Linked DNA regions of Reyranella humidisoli. The protein of the gene in region 2 interacts with the protein of the main gene of each other region in a pairwise test. Links are inferred from orthologs where the notes say so. Each region holds a gene or a part of one and is shown on either strand. Other genes may lie near its edges.

Region 1 (3,650 bases), on a different replicon or contig from region 2:
CTGCCAAGATCGACGGTCGCCGCCTGCGCAGCGAGCGCACCAAGCAACTCATCATCGAAGCCTATATCGCGCTGGCCGAGGAAATGTCGCCGCGGGTGCCGACGGCCGCCGAGATCGCCGAACGAGCCGGCTATTCCGTCCGCTCGATCTTCGAGCGATTTCCAGACATCCGCGCCCTCCAGGTGGCCGCGATCGATTATTCGCTGGCGCAGATCTCCGCCCTGGGGCCACCGCGGGGCGCCGACGGCGACCGCACGACCCGGATTGCCTTCCATGTGCGGACGCGAGGGGCAACATGCGAGCAATGGCTGCCCCTTTGGCGCTCGTTGATCGTCAACCAGGGCGATTCGCCTGAAATCAAGGCACGCATACGGATGGCCCGCGACCGCGTAACGTCGCGGATGGAGATGATGTTCGCACCGGAACTTGCCTTGCTGCCGTTGGAGGAGCAGCAGCAGATGCTGATTGCACTCGAGGCGCTGACCGACGTCGAGAGCTGGGCGCGCATGCGCGAGTTCTTTGGACTGTCCTTCGATGAGGCCTGTCTCGTATGGATCCAGACCATTGGACGGCTATTGCCGAAGGACCCATGCGCGGTGGCGTGACGGCGCGGGGCGGGGCCGAGGCCGCCGCACCCTCCGGGCAGGAGCGTGCCGACGGCCGCCGGCTGCGCAGTGCGCGAACCCGCCAGTTGATCATCGAAGCCTATCTGTCGCTCTTGCGCGAAAGCCCGCAGATTCCCACCGCCGTGGCGATTGCCCAGCGCGCCGGCTACTCGGTGCGATCGATTTTCGAACGGTTCCCCGACCTTCATGCCCTGCGCGTCGCGGTGACCGACGATGCCATGATGCGCGTCTCGGCTCAGGTTGCCAGCGAGCGGATGGTCGGAAACCGCGAGTCCAGGGTGCGCCTGCACGTCCAGACGCGGGGCCGGGTGTGCGACGAGTGGCTGCCGCTGTGGCGTGCCCTCAACGCCAACCAGGGCGATTCGCCCGATCTCAAGAACCGGATCCGGCTGATCCGCGAGCTGGTCATCCGACGGCTCGAGGAAGTCTATGCGCCGGAGCTCTCGACCCTGAAGGAACGGGAGCGGCGCCAGACCGTGCTCGCGCTCGAGGCCTTGGTCGATTTCGAAAGCTGGGCGCGCCTGCGCGGGCATTTTGCGATGTCTTTCGAGGAGGCCTGCGACGTCTGGATCCGGGCCATCGACCGGCTGCTGCCGGAAACGCCGCCTGTTTCTTGACGCTCTCGCCGCCGGAGCGTAGGAAGGCGCCGCTTCGTCGGGAGCGATCCACGATGGCGGCCGTAGCTCAGTTGGTTAGAGCGCCAGATTGTGATTCTGGATGTCGCCGGTTCAAATCCGGTCGGCCGCCCCAATCGCCCACGTTGCAAGTCTCCCATGCCTGACTTTCGCGACCTTCTTCCCCGGGACGAACTCGCTCTCCTGACCTGCGCACAGATGGCGCGGGCCGATGCCTTCGCCGTCCAAAGCGGTGTGCCGGGGCGCGAGCTCATGGAAAGGGCGGGAAGGGCGGTGGCCGTCGCGGCCATGCAGCGTCATGCGCGCCGTCCCGTCCTCGTTCTCTGCGGACCGGGCAACAACGGTGGCGACGGGTTTGTCGCCGCGCGTCACCTGCGGGCGGCAGGCTGGCCCGTGCGCCTCGTTCTCTTCGGGCAGAGAGAGTCGCTCAGGGGAGATGCGGCTTGGGCCGCCGGCACGTGGCAGGGCGCGATCGACGCCTGGTCGAGCGCCCGGCTCGACGATGCGCCGCTGGTCGTCGACGCCATTTTCGGCGCCGGACTCAGCCGACCGCTCGACGGTGAAATCGCCGCGGCCATCGACCTGGTGACCGATCGGCGGCTGCCCGTCGTCGCGGTGGACGTGCCGACCGGCCTGCATGGCGACACCGGGGAAATCATGGGCCGGGCCTTCGAGGCGGAAGCGACCGTATCGTTCTTTCGCGCCAAGCCCGGCCATTACTCCGTCGAGGGATTGCGCCGCTGCGGCCGCCTGAGCATCGTGGATATCGGTGTCCCGGCGCAGGCCGTGGCCGCGATCGATCCGCGCGCCTGGCTGAACGCGCCGGCCCTGTGGACACATCTGCTGCGGCGGAACGACATTGCCGACCATAAGTACGCGCGCGGCCATCTCACGATCCTGGCCGGTGCCCACGCCACGGGGGCAGCGCGTCTCGCGGCCCTGGCCGGCCGGCGCATCGGCGCAGGGTTGGTCACTATCGCGTCCTTGCGCGCGACGCTGGCGGTTTTCCAGGCGGCCGAGCCGGGCAATCTCGTGGCCGAGGCCGATGACGGCGCCATGTTCGCGCATCTGCTCGCCGACGAGCGACGCAATGCCCTCCTGATCGGTCCCGGATCGGGCGTCGTGGATCGCACGCGGGACGCGGTGCTTGCTGCGCTGGCGGCACGGCGACAGGTCGTCCTCGATGCCGATGCCATCACCGTCTTCGCCGCGGATCCCGCGCTGCTGTTCCGCAGCATCTCGGGGCCGACGTTGCTCACGCCGCATGAGGGCGAGTTCCGCAGGCTCTTTCCCGATCTCGGTGGAATGAGCGACAAGCTCGGGCGGGTGAGGCGCGCGGCGGCGCGCAGCGGTGCGACGATCCTGCTGAAGGGGCCCGATACGGTGATCGCCACGCCCGACGGCCGCGCGATCGTGAACACGCATGCATCGCCCGCGTTGGCCACCGCGGGCTCCGGCGACGTGCTCGCCGGATTGATCGGCGGGTTGCTGGCGCAGGGGCTCACTCCCTTCGCGGCAGCGGCTGCGGCCGCGTGGCTGCATGGCGAATGTGCGCACCTGTTCGGTCGCCCGGGACTGATCGCCGAGGATTTGCCGGCGCTCCTGCCGCATGCTCTGCAGTCGTTGTCGTCCTTTAATTGACCGTTCCGCGGGGTCGGGCTAAGAGGCCCGCGATTCGGCCTTCGCGGCACGCCCCGATGGCTCAGGACGTCGTTTGGGCAGGCTTCGGGCGGGCGTGGTGGAATTGGTAGACACGCGAGATTTAGGTTCTCGTGCCGCAAGGCGTGGGGGTTCAAGTCCCTCCGCCCGCACCAGGAAATGGAAGTGAGACAATGCAAGTTACGGAACTCTCGGCCGAAGGCCTGAAGCACCAGTTCAAGATCGTCGTCCCCGTCGGCGACCTCACGGCGAAGATCGACGAGCGCCTCGCCGAAATGGCCAAGACCGCGGCGCTGCCGGGCTTCCGCCCGGGCAAGGTGCCGGTGGGCCTGCTCAAGAAGCAGTACGGCCAGGCGCTGTTCGGCGAAGCCGTCGAGGCGGCCGTCAACACCAGCACCGCAAAGGCGATCGAGGATCGCGGCCTGAGGCCCGCGCTGCAGCCGCGCGTCGACCTGAAGCAGCTCGAAGAGGGCAAGGACGTCGAGTTCGAGGTCGTGGTTGAAGTGCTGCCGGAGATCGGCAAGCTCGACTTCTCGGGCATCGAGCTCGAGCGTCTCAAGGCCGAAGTGCCTGAGAAGGACATCGACGAGGCGCTGGAGCGCATCGGCAAGGCCAACCGCGAGCAGAAGCCCGTCGATCCGCCGCGTCCGGCGCAGAAGGGCGATGCCATCAAGGTCGACTTCATCGGCTCGGTCGACGGCGTGGAGTTCCCCGGCGGCGCGGCGCAGGA
Region 2 (5,228 bases):
CCGCGGCGAATCTCGACAACCTCTTCGGTCGGCACGATGACCTCGGTGATCTCGTCGTCGAGGCCCTTCTTGCCGGCCTGCTCGCGGATCGACTGGGCAACCTTGTTCTCGAAGCCCGAGTAGGCGTGAACGACGTACCAGCGATGAGCCATGTCAGGAAACTCCGAGCAGAAGCTTCACGACGAAGCCAATGACCTTGTCGGCCACGAGGAAAAACAGCGCCGCGATGACGACGAAGATGAACACCATGCTGGTGGTGATCATGGTTTCACGCCGAGTCGGCCAGGTGACTCTCGCCACCTCGGCCCTGACTTCACGGACGAACTCGAGCGGATTCTTTGTCATGATCGCCGTTCTTCAAATAATGGCAGGAGCGGAGGGACTCGAACCCACGACCCTCGGTTTTGGAGACCGATGCTCTACCAACTGAGCTACACTCCTGCAGTCAAATCACCGCCGTTTGGTGCCGGCGGCGATCCTCTATAGCACTACTTTACGACTTTGGTGACGACGCCGGCGCCGACGGTGCGTCCGCCCTCGCGGATGGCGAAGCGCAGGCCCTCGTCCATGGCGATCGGCTGGATCAGCTCCACCACCAGGCGGGCGTTGTCGCCCGGCATCACCATCTCCGTGCCTTCCGGCAGCGTCACCACGCCCGTAACGTCCGTCGTCCGGAAGTAGAACTGCGGACGGTAGTTCGTGAAGAACGGCGTGTGACGGCCGCCCTCTTCCTTCGTCAGGATGTACGCCTCGGCCTCGAAGTTCGTGTGCGGCGTGATCGAGCCCGGCTTCGCCAGGACCTGACCGCGCTCCACGTCCTCGCGACCGACGCCGCGCAGCAGCGCGCCGATATTGTCGCCCGCCTCGCCCGAATCCAGCAGCTTGCGGAACATCTCGACGCCCGTCACCGTCGTCTTCGTCGTGGCCTTCAGGCCCACGATCTCGACTTCCTCGCCCACCTTCACGATGCCGCGCTCGACGCGACCTGTAACCACCGTGCCGCGGCCCGAGATCGAGAAAACGTCCTCGATCGGCATCAGGAACGGCTTGTCCTTGTCGCGCGCAGGCTGCGGAATGTACTTGTCGACCTCTTCCATCAGCTTCAGGACAGCTTGCTCGCCCAGCTCCGGGTTCTTGTCTTCCAGCGCCATCAGCGCCGAGCCCCGCACCACCGGAAGGTCGTCGCCCGGGAACTGGTAGCTCTTCAGAAGCTCGCGAACCTCAAGCTCGACCAGGTCCAGAAGCTCCGGATCGTCGACCATGTCGCACTTGTTCATGAACACCACCAGCGCCGGAACACCGACCTGGCGCGCCAGCAGGATGTGCTCGCGCGTCTGCGGCATCGGGCCGTCAGCCGCCGAAACCACCAGGATCGCGCCGTCCATCTGCGCCGCGCCCGTGATCATGTTCTTCACGTAGTCGGCGTGGCCCGGGCAGTCCACGTGCGCGTAGTGGCGGTTCGCCGTCTCGTACTCGACGTGCGCCGTCGAAATCGTGATGCCGCGCTCGCGCTCTTCCGGAGCCTTGTCGATCTGGTCGTAGGCCGTGAACGTCGCGCCGCCCGTCTTCGCGAGGATCTTCGTGATCGCCGCCGTCAGCGACGTCTTGCCATGGTCAACGTGACCGATCGTACCGATGTTGCAGTGCGGCTTGTTCCGCTCAAACTTCGCCTTCGACATGGTGTCACGACCCTCGTGATTCTTTCAGACACAGACCGAACTAACTGGCCGACGAGGCCAATCCTGGAGCGGGTGAAGGGAATCGAACCCTCGTCGTAAGCTTGGAAGGCTTCTGCTCTACCATTGAGCTACACCCGCAACGCCCGATTACAGCCAATCCCGCGCAATGGTCCGATGGTGGAGGGGGAAGGATTCGAACCTTCGTAGACGCGAAGTCGGCAGATTTACAGTCTGCTGCCATTGACCGCTCGGCCACCCCTCCGTCCCAACGGGCATAGAACGAAAAAGCCTGTAGGGGCGCGGAGATACAGTGCCGCCCGGTCGGCTGCAAGCACTTCCTTAAAAGCCAATGGAACAGAAGGTCCCGGCACCCGCAAAACCCGCGCAGTCCGGCTGCCGGCTGTGCCGCACCCCACCGCCGGGGTAGCAGCGCGGCCGCAGCATTGCCCACAGGGGCTCAGCGCCATACAAGGCTCGCCATGCGCCCTCGCCCCAACCGCCCCCACCGCCAGTCCCGCACCGGTAACCAATCCATCTGGATTTTCGGCCGTCACGCCGTGCTCGCGGCCCTCGCCAATCCCGACCGCCGCATCGAGCGCGTCTTCGCCACGAAGGAAATGGCCGATAACCATGCCGCGGAGATCGGCAAGACGGACATGACCATCACGTCGCGCGAGGATCTCAACCAGCGGCTGCCCAACGGCTCCGTCCACCAGGGCATCGCCGCCCTCGTGGCACCCTTGGAAGAGCCCGGTATCGAAGACATACTGGGCCGCTGCGGCGACAATGCCCTGGTCCTGGCGCTCGACCAGGTCAGCGACCCGCACAATGTCGGCGCCATCCTGCGCTCCGCCGCGGCCTTCGGCGCCGCCGGGGTGATCGTGACAGACCGCCACACCCCTTCCGATACCGGCACCCTGGCCAAGTCCGCCTCCGGGGCCCTCGAAGTCGTGCCGCTGGTGCGCGCCGTCAACCTTGCCCGCACCCTGGACCAGCTCAAGGAAGCCGACTTCTGGACTTACGGGCTGGCCGAGAGCGGTGACACGAAGATCGGCGACCTCGACCTCAAGGGCCGCACCTGCATCGTGCTCGGCGCGGAAGGCGAAGGGCTGCGGCGGCTGACCGCGGAGAAATGCGACCGGCTGGTGACAATTCCCACCAGCAACGCCCTGTCCGCCCTCAACGTCTCCAATGCCGCCGCCGTCGCGGCTTACGAGTGGGCGCGACAACGGCCGGCGGTTTGAGGTAAACGTCCCGCCGCAAGGTCCGGCGCCGGGTTAGCACAGCGGTAGTGCAGCGGTTTTGTAAACCGAAGGTCGGGGGTTCGATCCCCTCACCCGGCACCATTCCCGGGCGGTGGCGCGCCGGCCTTCTCCCGCACTTCCAGCGACAGGGCCGTGCTGCATGACCTCCCACATTGACCCGCTCCTGACGCTCTCTCCCGAAGATACCGAACGCTTCGGTCCCGATCCGCAGGCCGCCTTCCGGGTCAATCTGGCCGCCGTGGAGGCGCGTATCGCCGCCGCCTGCGCGCGGGCCGGGCGCGACAGGTCGTCGGTGCGGCTGCTGCCCATCACCAAGACCGTGCCAGCGCACATATTGCGCCTCGCCCATGCCGCCGGCGTCCATCCGTTCGGCGAGAACAAGATCCAGGAGGCGATGGGCAAGCGCGACGCGTTGCAGGACCTCCCCATCGATTGGTGCATCGTCGGCCATCTGCAGAGCAACAAGGCAAAGTATCTGGCGCGCTTCGCCCGCGAGTTCCACGCGCTCGACAGCGCGAAGCTGGCCGAACTCCTCGACAAGCGGCTGGAGATCGAGGACCGCGTCCTCGACGTTTACATCCAGGTCAATACGTCGGACGAAGACACCAAGTACGGCCTGCATCCCGACGACCTGCCGTCCTTCATCGAGACACTCGGACGATACTCGCGCCTGAAGCCGCGGGGCCTGATGACCCTGGCCCTGCTCAATGCCGACATGGAGAAGGTGCGGCCCTGTTTCGACTTGCTACGCCGCCTGCGCGACGAGGCGATCAAGCTCAACCCTTGCCTGACCGAACTGTCGATGGGCATGTCGGGCGACTTCGAGGAAGCGATCGAGGAAGGATCGAACGTCGTGCGCGTCGGCCAGGCGATCTTCGGCAAGCGGCCGACGCCGGACGGTCACTACTGGCCGGGCCTGCTGAAACCCTGAGCGGCCGACAGACGCCGGTCCAGCAGTTCCAGCGCCAGCAACACCTCCGCCAGCAGCCGCTGGAAGGCGTAGAACCAGCCCGCCTTGCCGTCGAGCACGGCACCTTTGGCGAACAACACGTAGCCCAGCACCAGGATCGGCGCGGGCCATCCCATCAGGCGTATCCTGTCGACGCGCCCCAGCCGCTCGCGCGGCGTCTCGAGAAGGTGGACGGCCTCGCGCGCGGCGTATTTGAGCTGCGAACCCAGCCAGCGCGACAGCGGCTTGCGGTCGTCGTGATAGATCGCACTCCTGAGGTTCGAGACCCTCCCCTGCAGGCGGATACGATGCCCGTGCCCCTCGTTCTCGTAGCGCGCACCCGCGACGCGGTAGAGCACGGCGCGCGGCGGGTAGAGCGTGCCACGGAGCGCATGGCCATGGATGCGGTAGACGAAGGCTGCCCTGTAGCCGACATCCTCGGCTGCCGGCTGCAGGCTCTCCAGTTCCGGGACGAAGCCATCGCTCAACTCATAATCCGCGTCGAGCGACAGGACCCAGTCCGTGCGGATTTGCGCGAGGCCAAAATTGCACTGCTCCGCGAAGCTGTCGAACGGCCGATGGATCACCTCGATGCGCGGATCCTTCGCCAGCACGTCGAGCGTACCGTCAGTACTGCCGCTGTCGATCACGACGATGCGCCGGGCCCAATCGAGCTTCGCCAGCGTCCGCTCGATGTTCGCGATCTCGTTGAAGGTGATCAGCAGCGGCGTGACGAGATCGCGGTCCATGGGGCGTCGCTCAGCGGGCCTTGGCCTGCATCGCGCCCGACCGGCTTTCCGTCATCCAGGTCCAGGCGCTGCGGATGATGTCGTCGATGGACGAATGGGCCGGCGACCAGTCGAGTGCTTTCCGTGCCGCCGATACGTCGGCCACCAGGACGGGCGGATCACCAGGACGCCGGGGGGCCTCGACGGTTCGGATATTTCGGCCCGTGACGACACGGGCTCGCGCGATGATCTCGCCGATGCTGGCGCCATAGCCGGCACCGAGATTGTAGGCCTGGTACGTGCCCGGCTTGCATCGCATGAGCGCCGATACGTGAGCCGCCGCGAGGTCGGTCACATGCACGTAGTCTCGCACGCAGGTGCCATCGTGCGTGTCGTAGTCGGTACCGAATACGGAAATGCTCGCCCGCGTTCCGTGCGCCGCCTGCAACACCAACGGGATGAGATGCGTCTCGGGATCGTGCTCCTCGCCCAGTTCGCCCTCCGGATCGGCGCCGCCCGCGTTGAAGTAGCGAAGCGAAATGGCGCCCAGCCCGTGGGCGGCACAGGCATCGCGCAGGATCTCCTCACCCATCAGTTTGGTCCGACC

The links. The genes of interacting proteins can lie anywhere in the genome.
Region 1: the proteins of rlmB (region 2) and KQ910_RS25595 interact in binary tests that used the Escherichia coli proteins (3 or more experiments, as listed by UniProt). The link is inferred for Reyranella humidisoli from one-to-one orthologs.

What each region holds. Positions count from the first base shown.
Region 1 is NZ_JAHOPB010000003.1:443,819-447,468, reverse strand. The notes cover bases 693-3,650. They hold KQ910_RS25595 (NAD(P)H-hydrate dehydratase), read left to right. Parts: upstream 693-1,399; coding sequence 1,400-2,902; downstream 2,903-3,650. Other genes in these bases: tig (trigger factor), read left to right, coding at 3,094-3,650; KQ910_RS25605 (TetR/AcrR family transcriptional regulator), read left to right, coding at 693-1,243. Also shown: KQ910_RS25610 (TetR/AcrR family transcriptional regulator), read left to right, coding at 1-605; more of KQ910_RS25605, read left to right, coding at 590-692. UniProt on the Escherichia coli protein: Bifunctional enzyme that catalyzes the epimerization of the S- and R-forms of NAD(P)HX and the dehydration of the S-form of NAD(P)HX at the expense of ADP, which is converted to AMP.
Region 2 is NZ_JAHOPB010000001.1:3,056,851-3,062,078, reverse strand. The notes cover bases 1,092-4,040. They hold rlmB (23S rRNA (guanosine(2251)-2'-O)-methyltransferase RlmB), read left to right. Parts: upstream 1,092-2,158; coding sequence 2,159-2,923; downstream 2,924-4,040. Other genes in these bases: KQ910_RS14810 (glycosyltransferase family 2 protein), read right to left, coding at 3,848-4,040; KQ910_RS14815 (YggS family pyridoxal phosphate-dependent enzyme), read left to right, coding at 3,084-3,875; tuf (elongation factor Tu), read right to left, coding at 1,092-1,679. Outside these bases: transcription termination/antitermination protein NusG, read right to left, coding at 1-152; preprotein translocase subunit SecE, read right to left, coding at 154-345; more of tuf, read right to left, coding at 489-1,091; more of KQ910_RS14810, read right to left, coding at 4,041-4,642; UDP-glucose 4-epimerase GalE, read right to left, coding at 4,653-5,228. UniProt on the Escherichia coli protein: Specifically methylates the ribose of guanosine 2251 in 23S rRNA.